One region of the Candidatus Symbiopectobacterium sp. NZEC127 genome, then DNA from elsewhere that is predicted to be linked to it. Evidence: predicted binding sites of a transcription regulator. Region 1 holds the regulator's gene; the other holds the start of a gene.
What was found. Region 1 encodes ArgR, which controls arginine synthesis, uptake and breakdown. Its sites were predicted from a motif close to ANTGAATAAAAATACANT; they were not measured.
Positions count from the first base shown of each region.

Region 1 (5,100 bases):
AGGCGTTTTAGTTCCGTGTGATTTTGTTGCGCTTCGTAAAGGCCATACAGTTGGCGGCCTTTATGAAAAATTTCAGTTTCCGGCGAGTTCAGGTATTTGGGCAATCCGTCTCCCAGCACGCGTCCGCCAAAGGCGATAACACGGCCGCGCTTATCGCGGATCGGGAACATGACGCGCTCACGGAAGCGGTCATAGGTACGTCCTTGCTCATTCTTAACCAGCATTCCCGCATCGCTCAGGGTTTCACGATCTTCATCGTGGCGACCAAAGCGCTTTAATACGTTGTCCCACCCCGGAGGGGCGAAGCCAATAGCGAAGTGGCGAATCACTTCCGCACTCAGGCCGCGTTGTGCCAGATAACCCTGGGCGGTGGCTGCCGTTGGCTGGTTTAATGCCTGCTGATAAAACTCGCTCAGTTGTCCCATCAATTCATACAGGCTTTGACGCTGATGGCGTTCAAGCGCTGTAGTGCCAGTGCCGGATTCATAAGGCACTTCCAGACTGTGCATGGCTGCCAATTCTTCGATACTTTCAACGAACTCCAGGCGATCGTAGTTCATTAAAAAATCGACGGCATTGCCGTGCGCGCCGCAACCGAAACAATGGTAAAACTGCTTATCACCGTTTACGGTGAAAGACGGGGTTTTCTCATGGTGAAACGGACAGCACGCGTGAAAGTTCTTGCCCTGCTTCTTGAGCTTCACGCGCGCGTCAATCAGATCGACGATATCAGTGCGTGCCAGCAGGTCATTGATAAAGACGCGTGGGATTCGTCCAGCCATAAGCCCCTGTTTTTAATACAAATAAACGATAGCTTATAAACGACAACAAGCCGCGCTTCCTTTCGGAAAGCACGGCCTTCGTATGCAACTGCTAAGTCTGCGGATTAATCACGCGGTGGAGGCCAGGCCTCCAGAAATTAATACAGACGAGTGCGGCGTGCGTTTTCTCGAGCCAGTTTCTTCGCGTGACGTTTCACCGCAGAAGCTTTAGCGCGTTTGCGTTCGGTGGTCGGTTTTTCATAGAACTCACGACGACGAACTTCAGCCAGAACACCCGCTTTTTCACAGGAACGTTTGAAGCGACGCAGCGCTACATCGAACGGCTCGTTTTCACGTACTTTAATTACCGGCATGTGCCTCTCACCTTAATAATTCGGTATGTGCTGGCCTTGTGCCAGCCTTTTCAAAATGGTGCGGAATTCTACTGCAAACGTGATGCGCTTGTAAAGCATTGCGGCGATCATAAAACACCCAACGCGCACGCAGAGCAGAAAATCCAAACCGTTAATGGTAGACTATCTGTTGTATGAAGCAAGTGGCAAGTGGATGTCGGCTTGCGTGGCAACGAATGTTAGGTAGAACGATGCGCATATTGGGTATTGAAACCTCCTGTGATGAAACCGGGGTGGCGATTTATGACACGGATGCCGGGTTATTGGCTAACCAACTGTATAGCCAGGTAAAACTACATGCTGATTATGGCGGTGTCGTGCCGGAACTGGCCTCGCGCGATCACGTGCGTAAAACGGTTCCCCTGATTCAGGCTGCCCTGAAAGAGGCAGGACTGGCCGCATCGGACATCGATGGCGTGGCCTATACCGCCGGTCCCGGGCTGGTGGGCGCATTGCTGGTCGGCGCGACGGTTGGGCGCGCGTTGGCGTTTGCCTGGGGTGTGCCGGCCATTCCGGTTCACCACATGGAAGGGCATTTGCTGGCCCCGATGCTGGAAGAGAATCCACCGGCGTTTCCTTTCGTGGCGCTGTTGGTTTCTGGCGGCCACACGCAACTCATCAGCGTCACGGGCATCGGTGAATACCGTTTGCTGGGCGAATCTGTTGACGATGCTGCCGGTGAAGCCTTCGACAAAACGGCAAAGCTGCTGGGACTGGATTACCCAGGAGGCCCGATGTTGTCCAAACTGGCACAGGGTGGGGATGCCACTCGTTTTACCTTTCCTCGCCCAATGACCGACAGACAAGGGCTGGATTTTAGCTTTTCCGGTTTGAAAACCTTTGCCGCCAATACCATTCGCGCTAATGGCAACGATGATCAAACCCGTGCAGATATTGCGCGCGCGTTTGAAGACGCGGTGGTGGATACGTTGGCGATAAAATGTCGCCGAGCGTTGGATGAGACCGGTTTTAAACGTCTGGTGATGGCGGGCGGGGTCAGTGCCAACCGTACGCTGCGCGCTCGCCTGACAGAGATCATGGCCAAACGGGGTGGGGCGGTGTTTTATGCGCGGCCTGAGTTTTGTACCGATAATGGCGCGATGATTGCCTATGCGGGCAGTGTGAGGCTGTTGCACAACGAAAGTCAGGAACTGGGCGTGAGCGTGCGTCCTCGTTGGCCATTGGCGGAGTTGCCTGCCGTTTGACCCAACCCACGCCAGATACCCTCATCTGGCGTGGGTCACTGCGTCAGCAACCCCTCGCGGGTCACTACAGTTCCTGTTCGAACAGCGCCAAAATGGCGTCGAACAGCTGTTTGACGCTAAAGCCGCGCGCTGGCGTGGTGAAAATGGTGTCATCCCCGGCGATGGTGCCCAGAATTCCTTCCGATTTCCCCAGTGAATCCAGCAACCGAGCGATCAATTGCGCAGCGCCCGGACTGGTGTGAATAACCACAACCGCATCATTATAATCGACATCCAGCACCAGATTTTTCAGCGGGCTGGTGGTGGTGGGCACACCCAGTTCCGCTGGCAGGCAATAGACCATCTCCATTTTGGCATTGCGCGTGCGCACTGCGCCAAATTTAGTCAGCATACGCGATACTTTTGATTGGTTTATATTTTCAAAACCGTCGTCTTGTAACGCCAACACGATCTCGCTTTGAGAACTAAACTTTTCTTCCTTTAACAGCGCCTTGAACGCTTTGACCAAATCTTCCTGTTTCGTGGAGTTACGCATTCTGCACCGTTTGTTGTTATCGTTGATGCGTGCATTATGCAGTTGGGTGAATTTTTATGCAATATGGGCGCTTAAAGAAGTGACTCGGCAGGGTTCAGTACGATAACTGCGCTAAAATGTTTAAATGACGTAAACTATGGAAAAAAAATGCGTGCTTAGTCACATAAAAGTAAATGAAATGTTATCAAAATGAGGTTGTTTACTGGCTGCGGTTCGGTGTAATGTAGCCGCCATCGTACTGAACGTGATGCACGCTGCATTATTTACTCACTTACTTATAACTTTACTTACCTTACAAATCACTCGGCAGATTTTGATTTATTATTAACGACATAGTTTTTCCTTTTTCATGACCTGATAGCGAGGTCTCGGCATGGCCGGCATCCGTTCGGTAAGCCGTTCAAACCTCCTGATTTTATTTATGTCTGGTGGTTTATTGCACAAATTCACGGCATTTTTACTTTTACGATAATAAGGAGTTTAGGATGAAAGTTGCAGTTCTCGGAGCAGCAGGCGGTATCGGTCAGGCTCTCGCGCTCCTGCTCAAAACCCAGCTTCCTTCAGGTTCAGAATTATCTCTTTATGACATTGCACCGGTAACGCCGGGCGTCGCCGTTGATCTGAGCCATATCCCTACAGCAGTATCCATCAAAGGCTTTTGCGGTGAAGACGCTACCCCTGCGCTGGTCGGCGCGAATATCGTTCTGATCTCGGCCGGTGTCGCTCGCAAGCCGGGCATGGACCGTTCCGACCTGTTCAACGTGAATGCGGGGATCGTACGTAATCTGGTTGAACAGATCGCTCGCACCAGCCCGAAAGCCTGCATTGGTATCATTACCAACCCGGTCAACACCACGGTGGCGATTGCCGCGGACGTACTGAAAAAAGCCGGTGTGTACGACAAGAACAAGCTGTTTGGCGTAACCACGCTGGATATTATCCGCTCCAACACCTTTGTGGCGGAACTGAAAGGCAAACTGCCGCAAGAGGTTGAAGTCCCGGTGATTGGTGGACACTCTGGGGTGACGATCCTGCCCCTGTTGTCGCAAATCCCTGGCGTAACATTCAGCGAGCAGGAAGTGGCGGATCTGACCAAGCGTATCCAGAATGCGGGCACGGAAGTGGTGGAAGCCAAGGCCGGTGGCGGATCGGCAACCCTCTCCATGGGCCAGGCGGCGGCGCGTTTTGGGCTGTCTCTGGTACGCGCTCTGCGAGGCGACGAGGGCGTGGTGGAATGTGCCTATGTGGAAGGTGACGGCGAGCATGCCCGCTTCTTCGCACAGCCGCTGTTGCTGGGCAAATCCGGCATCGTTGAACGTAAGTCGATTGGCGCACTGAGCCCGTTTGAAAAACAGGCTCTGGATAACATGCTGGGCACCCTGAAACAGGATATCGAATTGGGCGAATCCTTTGTGAGTGGCTCAGCACGCGGTTAATTGGTGTCTAAACCAGATCGCAATAAGCCGGAGAGAAGGTGCTCCGGCTTTTTTGTATCAGGGTTTTGGGTCAGGATCGTCACGTCGGATAAGTTTTTTCCTATCAATCAGCATGTTAGTTTTCGGATCGTAGTAACGGCTGGGCCAGATTTCAGCAGGGTGAATGTTGATTGCCTCGGCGATGAGCCATTCACCCTTGGGCCAGGGGCGTGATATCGCATTGGCCAGGGTGGAAGAGCTTAACCCCGCTTCTCGTGAGACCGCCGCCAGCGTGGTGCCTTTTTTACGGAGTGCGGCAATGATATCGGCAGGGTGCCAGTCGTGTTTCCTTGCGCTCATAATCTTTCCTTCTTGCTACAAGATAATGGTCCATTGGTGGTATAAATAACGCTCGTCAGTTAAACGCATGGAATGCGTGAACGGAATTAGGAAAAAATATAACATGATATTTCCAATAATTTCCTTAACGTTTTTCCTAATAAATTAAATTTTGTAATGCATCGCACTATCAGGATGAAAGGCTATGAAAAAAGAGTGGTTCACCACTGCTGAATTGCTGGGGATGGCGGGATTGCCTAAAACACGGCAAGGCGTAAACAAACGCGCTCGCGAAGACGGTTGGGAAAAGCGCCCTCATAAAGGCGTTCAAGGGCGCGGCGTTGAATATTCCCTTTATAGCCTGCCAGAACCGGTGCAGCATTCGCTTTCACTGCAAGAAACCCCTTCATCCTACGCAGTGCGCCAGGCCGA
Region 1 covers NZ_JAGFPG010000002.1:317,435-322,534, forward strand. Annotated here, with positions in the region: gene dnaG (DNA primase) at 1-782, opposite strand, end outside; gene rpsU (30S ribosomal protein S21) at 920-1,135, opposite strand; gene tsaD (tRNA (adenosine(37)-N6)-threonylcarbamoyltransferase complex transferase subunit TsaD) at 1,366-2,379, shown strand; gene argR (transcriptional regulator ArgR) at 2,444-2,914, opposite strand; gene mdh (malate dehydrogenase) at 3,400-4,350, shown strand; gene J5069_RS11570 (helix-turn-helix domain-containing protein) at 4,408-4,689, opposite strand; gene J5069_RS11575 (DNA-binding protein) at 4,874-5,100, shown strand, end outside.

Region 2 (5,100 bases), 460 kb from region 1:
CCGCCAAAAAGCGCGCTGCGGTGCTGGTTGCACCTTTCTTCGACAGCGCAAACACCGAAGAACCGCGCGCCGCACGGTTGGTGAAGGCATCCGCATGAATCGAAACAAACAGATCGGCGCGCTGCTTACGCGCTTTCGCCACCCGCACGCGCAGCGGAATAAACACATCCTCATTGCGCGTCATGTACGCCTTCATATTGGGTTCGCGTTCAATCAGACTGCGTAGCCGCCGCGCAATCTGCAACACAATATCTTTCTCACGCGTGCGATTTTTACCAATGGCTCCGGGATCTTCGCCGCCGTGACCGGGATCGAGCATGATAACCAACGGACGATCGCGCCCCGCTTTGCCCGCCAACGGCGCTTCCGGCGGTAATTTACTCTCCAGATCGCCCTTGTTGTAATCCTCCAGCAGCGCCAGCAGCGGATCTTCCGCATTGTCATAGCGCCCAACCGCAGGATAGAGATCCAACACCAATCGGTGTTTAAACTCAGCGATGGGATCGAGGGTAAAAACTTTCGGGTTAGTGGCTTGCTTCAGTTCTAACACCAGCCGCACGGTTTTGGGATCAAACTGCCCAATGCGGGCTTCTTTGATTAACGGATCGTCAGACTGAAACTGCTGTGACACCGTTTTCAACACGCTGTTGAGTTGGATATCGTCGATATCCACGACCAGCCGGTCGGGGTTGGTTAGCATAAACTGCTTGTATTTTAGCGTGCGGTTAGACTCTAGCGTGACGCGGGTATAGGCTGAAGAAGGCCAGACGCGAACGGCGATCACCTGGGCGTCAGCGGCCCATCCAGCGCCGCTGACGCTCAATAACCAGGTTGCCGCCGCGCCTTGCAGGAGACGGCGGCGAGTCTGATTGTGATTCGAATAAGACATGCCACTCCAATTCGTTATGCTGTGAGTATTGTGGTGCTGTAGTTAATGTGATGCTGTAGTTATGGTTGTGCTGTCGCAAGCAGGCACTGGCGAAAGTGCTCAAACGGTAATATCAGGCAGAAAAAACGCCGACAAACAGACAATCCGCCGCGATAATACGCGAAAAAGATGAAGTCAGTGTTAACGGTGTGAAAACTTTAACGAATCTTCCTGCCTCTGTCATGTAAAAATCATCATGTCGGCGTATAACCACCGGAGAGAACAAGCCCGTCATTCAGGGCAAGAATCTGCCCGCCACAGGAAAGGTCGTAATAACGTTGAACACGACCGAATTGTGAGACTTACTCCTTGCCTTTTCGTTCAATTAGAATAAAAATACATAAATTACGAATAAAAATTCACTCAGAGAGGCTCGCAGTGAAGGAACGCAGTACAGAACTGGTCCAAGGCTTCCGCCATTCGGTTCCTTATATCAACGCGCATCGCGGCAAAACCTTTGTCATCATGCTGGGCGGTGAGGCGATTGAACATGAAAACTTCGCCAACATCGTCAACGATATTGGTCTGCTGCATAGCCTCGGCATCAAGCTGGTAGTGGTTTATGGCGCCCGCCCGCAAATTGATGCCAGCCTGACCACACACCATTTCGAGCCGCGTTATCATAAGCATACCCGTGTCACCGACAGCAACACGCTGGATCTGGTGAAACAGGCCGCAGGCATGCTGCAACTGGATATCACCGCGCGCCTTTCCATGAGTTTGAATAATACGCCGCTACAGGGCGCGCACATCAACGTGGTGAGCGGTAACTTTATTATCGCCCAGCCGTTGGGGGTGGATGATGGCGTGGACTACTGCCACAGCGGTCGCATCCGGCGTATCGATGAAGCGGCGATACATCGCCAGCTAGACAGCGGTGCCATTGTGCTGCTCGGCCCGGTTGCCGTTTCTGTCACGGGCGAGAGTTTCAATCTGACGTCTGAAGAAGTGGCTACCCAGTTGGCCATCAAGCTGAAGGCCGAGAAAATGATCGGCTTCTGTTCGTCTCAAGGGGTTACCACGCAGGATGGCACCATCATTTCTGAATTGTTCCCCGACGACGCCCAGCGCTGCATTGAAGAGCGTGAAGCCGATGGCGATTACAACTCGGGGACGGTGCGTTTCTTGCGCGGTGCGGTGCGCGCGTGCCGCAGCGGCGTGCGCCGTAGTCACCTGATCAGCTATCAGGAAGACGGGGTGCTGGTGCAAGAGCTGTTCTCTCGCGACGGGATCGGTACGCAGATCGTCATGGAGAGCGCGGAGCAAGTGCGTCGTGCCACCATCAACGATATTGGCGGCATTCTCGAACTGATCCGCCCGCTGGAGCAGCAGGGGATACTGGTGCGCCGCTCGCGCGAACAGTTGGAAATGGAGATCGATAAGTTTACCGTGGTGGTCCGCGATAACCTGACCATCGCCTGCGCTGCGCTGTATCCGTTCCCTGAAGAGAGCATCGGAGAAATGGCCTGCGTCGCAGTACATCCTGACTACCGCAGTTCCTCGCGCGGAGACATGTTGCTGCAACGCGTTGCGGCACAGGCGCGTCAACAGGGGCTGAAGAAACTGTTCGTCCTCACCACGCACAGCATCCATTGGTTCCAGGAGCGCGGCTTTCAGCCCGCCGAAGTGGAGATGCTGCCCAAACGCAAACAGGAGCTGTATAACTACCAGCGCCGTTCAAAGATCCTGGTGATCGACCTGTAGTTCTTGCGCACCACGCCGGTATGCAACCCCGTGTACCGGCACTGCCATTATCTCCCCACCCTGAGCAATCGCGCAGAGACTTATCGCGCCTCAGCGCGTAGAATGCTCGCGTTATGTACGTCACTGCCCGGCCACGAAAGCGGCCATACAGGACAGTAACACCGGTACAGGAATACCATGATCAAAGCACTCTGTATGCTGCTCGGCATGGGGCTGATGTTTCAGGCCGCTTGCGCCACGCCGCTGCACATTGACGAAGTCACTGTTAAAACAGGCCACTACTACGTTGGTCCGGTTTTTGGTCAGCACGCCTACGCCGAGCACGCCAACACCTCACTCACCGCTTATAACATCATGACCACCGCTGTCACCTATCGCTTTTATCACACTCTGCTGACATGGGCGACAGAGCAAGGCTACATGATTGAAGGCGGATGCAACGGCGCACACTTCGAAGATTGCCTTGCGCCCGAACAAGACGGCGGCACACATCCTGTCACCAATGTCTCCTGGTGGGATGCCGTTATATTTGCCAATGCGTTGAGTGCTCGACAGGGATTAACGCCCTACTATCTGACTAACGATGGGCAACCGCTTAAACACCAACCAGAGCCAGACGCAGAACACACCATTCGCACCGATCCTGATGCGTCAGGCTACCGTTTGCCGTCACGCGATGAATGGGAAGTGGCGGCCAGAGGCGGTGCTCCCGGTTTGGCGAATCGCACCTATGGCTTCTTTTATGCTGGCAGTAACGCGCCAGATAGCGTGGCACATTTCGCCTCTCAGGAAGCCACCACCTTCGGCACTCGCCCCGTCGCATCAAAACGTCCTAATGCCCTCGGGCTGTATGACATGAGCGGAAATGTGTCTCAGTGGCTTAACGATACCGTTGCGGTTGAAGGCGGTAAAACGCTCTACCTGTTCTGCGGCGGAAGCTATATGACACAAGGCAACCTGCGCAGCGGGTGTGATGCACATACGCCGGGTTTTATGATGTCGGATATCGGTTTTCGTCTGGTAAGGACACTGCATGCACCTTAAATACGCGTTGTTCCTCTTGTTATCCTGGGTTGCACTGTTTCCAGACAACCTCTGGGCACAACCCACAAACAGTGACTATCAGCGGGCTTTACGTGACTATTTTGCCGCAGAGCCTCCGCACTGCCTCGGCGTAAAGCAATGGCCGGTATATAGCCACGCCCAGGATGCCCCCTGGATTACCGGACGCATGCAGGCACTGGTAGATGCGGGATTAGCATTGGAGACACGTCAGGGAGAGAACATTGTTTATCAGTTAACGCCGGAGGCCGAGCACGCGTGGCGCACCGCAGGCGATCTCTGCTTTGGGCGCATGGAACTTGACAGCGTCATCGCTATTGAGCCGGTCGCACAGGGGATGAGTGCGGTCTATTTCACCTACCGCTTAACCCAACTGGCACCTTGGGCCAGCAATGCCTCGCTGCGTTTTGCATTTAGCGAAGCGGATAACCTGATCGCAGGCAGCACCAAGACGCGCTATTCCGCCACGTTTCGCATCACCAAGCAGGGAAAGTTGATGCTTCACAGCCCCCCGATTCCAGTAGAGCTGGATTTCTAGCGTTTCAGGTACCGGAAAGGATACGTGTTTCCAGCCCGCTAAAGCGACGCGTTGGTGTTCTCACCGCGCGACACAAGATGTTTATCTCCGCGTAGAGCGACAATTGCGTGCGCGCACGCGTAACCGCGGTGTACACCAACTCGCGCGTCAACACCGGCAAAAAGCCGTTCGGCAACACCAGTGCGGTATGATCGAACTCCGATCCTTGAGATTTGTGCACGGTCATGGCGTAAGCGGTTTCATGCGGCGGCAAGCGACTCGGGCTGACCGGCTTCATCTGACCATCCGGCAGTTGGAAATAAACGCGCAACTCCCCTGCCTCATTCGGCATGGCAATCCCGATATCGCCGTTAAACACGCCAAGCAGCGCATCGTTACGTGCAATCATGACCGGACGCCCGGAATACCAGGGATTCGCCGGATTACGGCCGCGATGAATCAGCCCAGCCTGTTGCAGCGCCTGCTCAATACGCACGTTTAATCCGGCGACGCCAAACGGACCGTCACGCAGCGCGCACAATAAGCGAAAACGGTTAAATGCCGCCAGCACCGGTGCGGCCTCCTGCCCCTGCGCAACCGCCTGCAAATAGTCACGATACCCCGCCACACACTGCGCCAACATCTGCTGGTAATCCGCTTCCTGCTCCAGCGGCAGGCAGTGCAAATCGTCACGTTCATCCTGCAACACCAGCCGGACCTGACGTTCATCGCCAGCGTTTACCGCTCGCGCCACGATGCCAATGCCGGAGTGCTGATCGAACCGGTAACTCTTTTGCAGCAGGCACAAACTGTCTGCCACCGCAGGGCTCACGTCGGATGACGCCACCAACCGGTAGCCCGTCAGTTGTTCGAGTTCCTCAACGCGTTG
Region 2 covers NZ_JAGFPG010000002.1:773,485-778,584, reverse strand. Annotated here, with positions in the region: gene amiC (N-acetylmuramoyl-L-alanine amidase AmiC) at 1-889, opposite strand, end outside; gene argA (amino-acid N-acetyltransferase) at 1,307-2,632, shown strand; gene J5069_RS13505 (formylglycine-generating enzyme family protein) at 2,810-3,676, shown strand; gene J5069_RS13500 (carbapenem biosynthesis protein CpmH) at 3,666-4,232, shown strand; gene recD (exodeoxyribonuclease V subunit alpha) at 4,237-5,100, opposite strand, start outside.
Region 2: the regulator ArgR is predicted to act here: its motif matches at 1,254-1,271, upstream of argA (amino-acid N-acetyltransferase).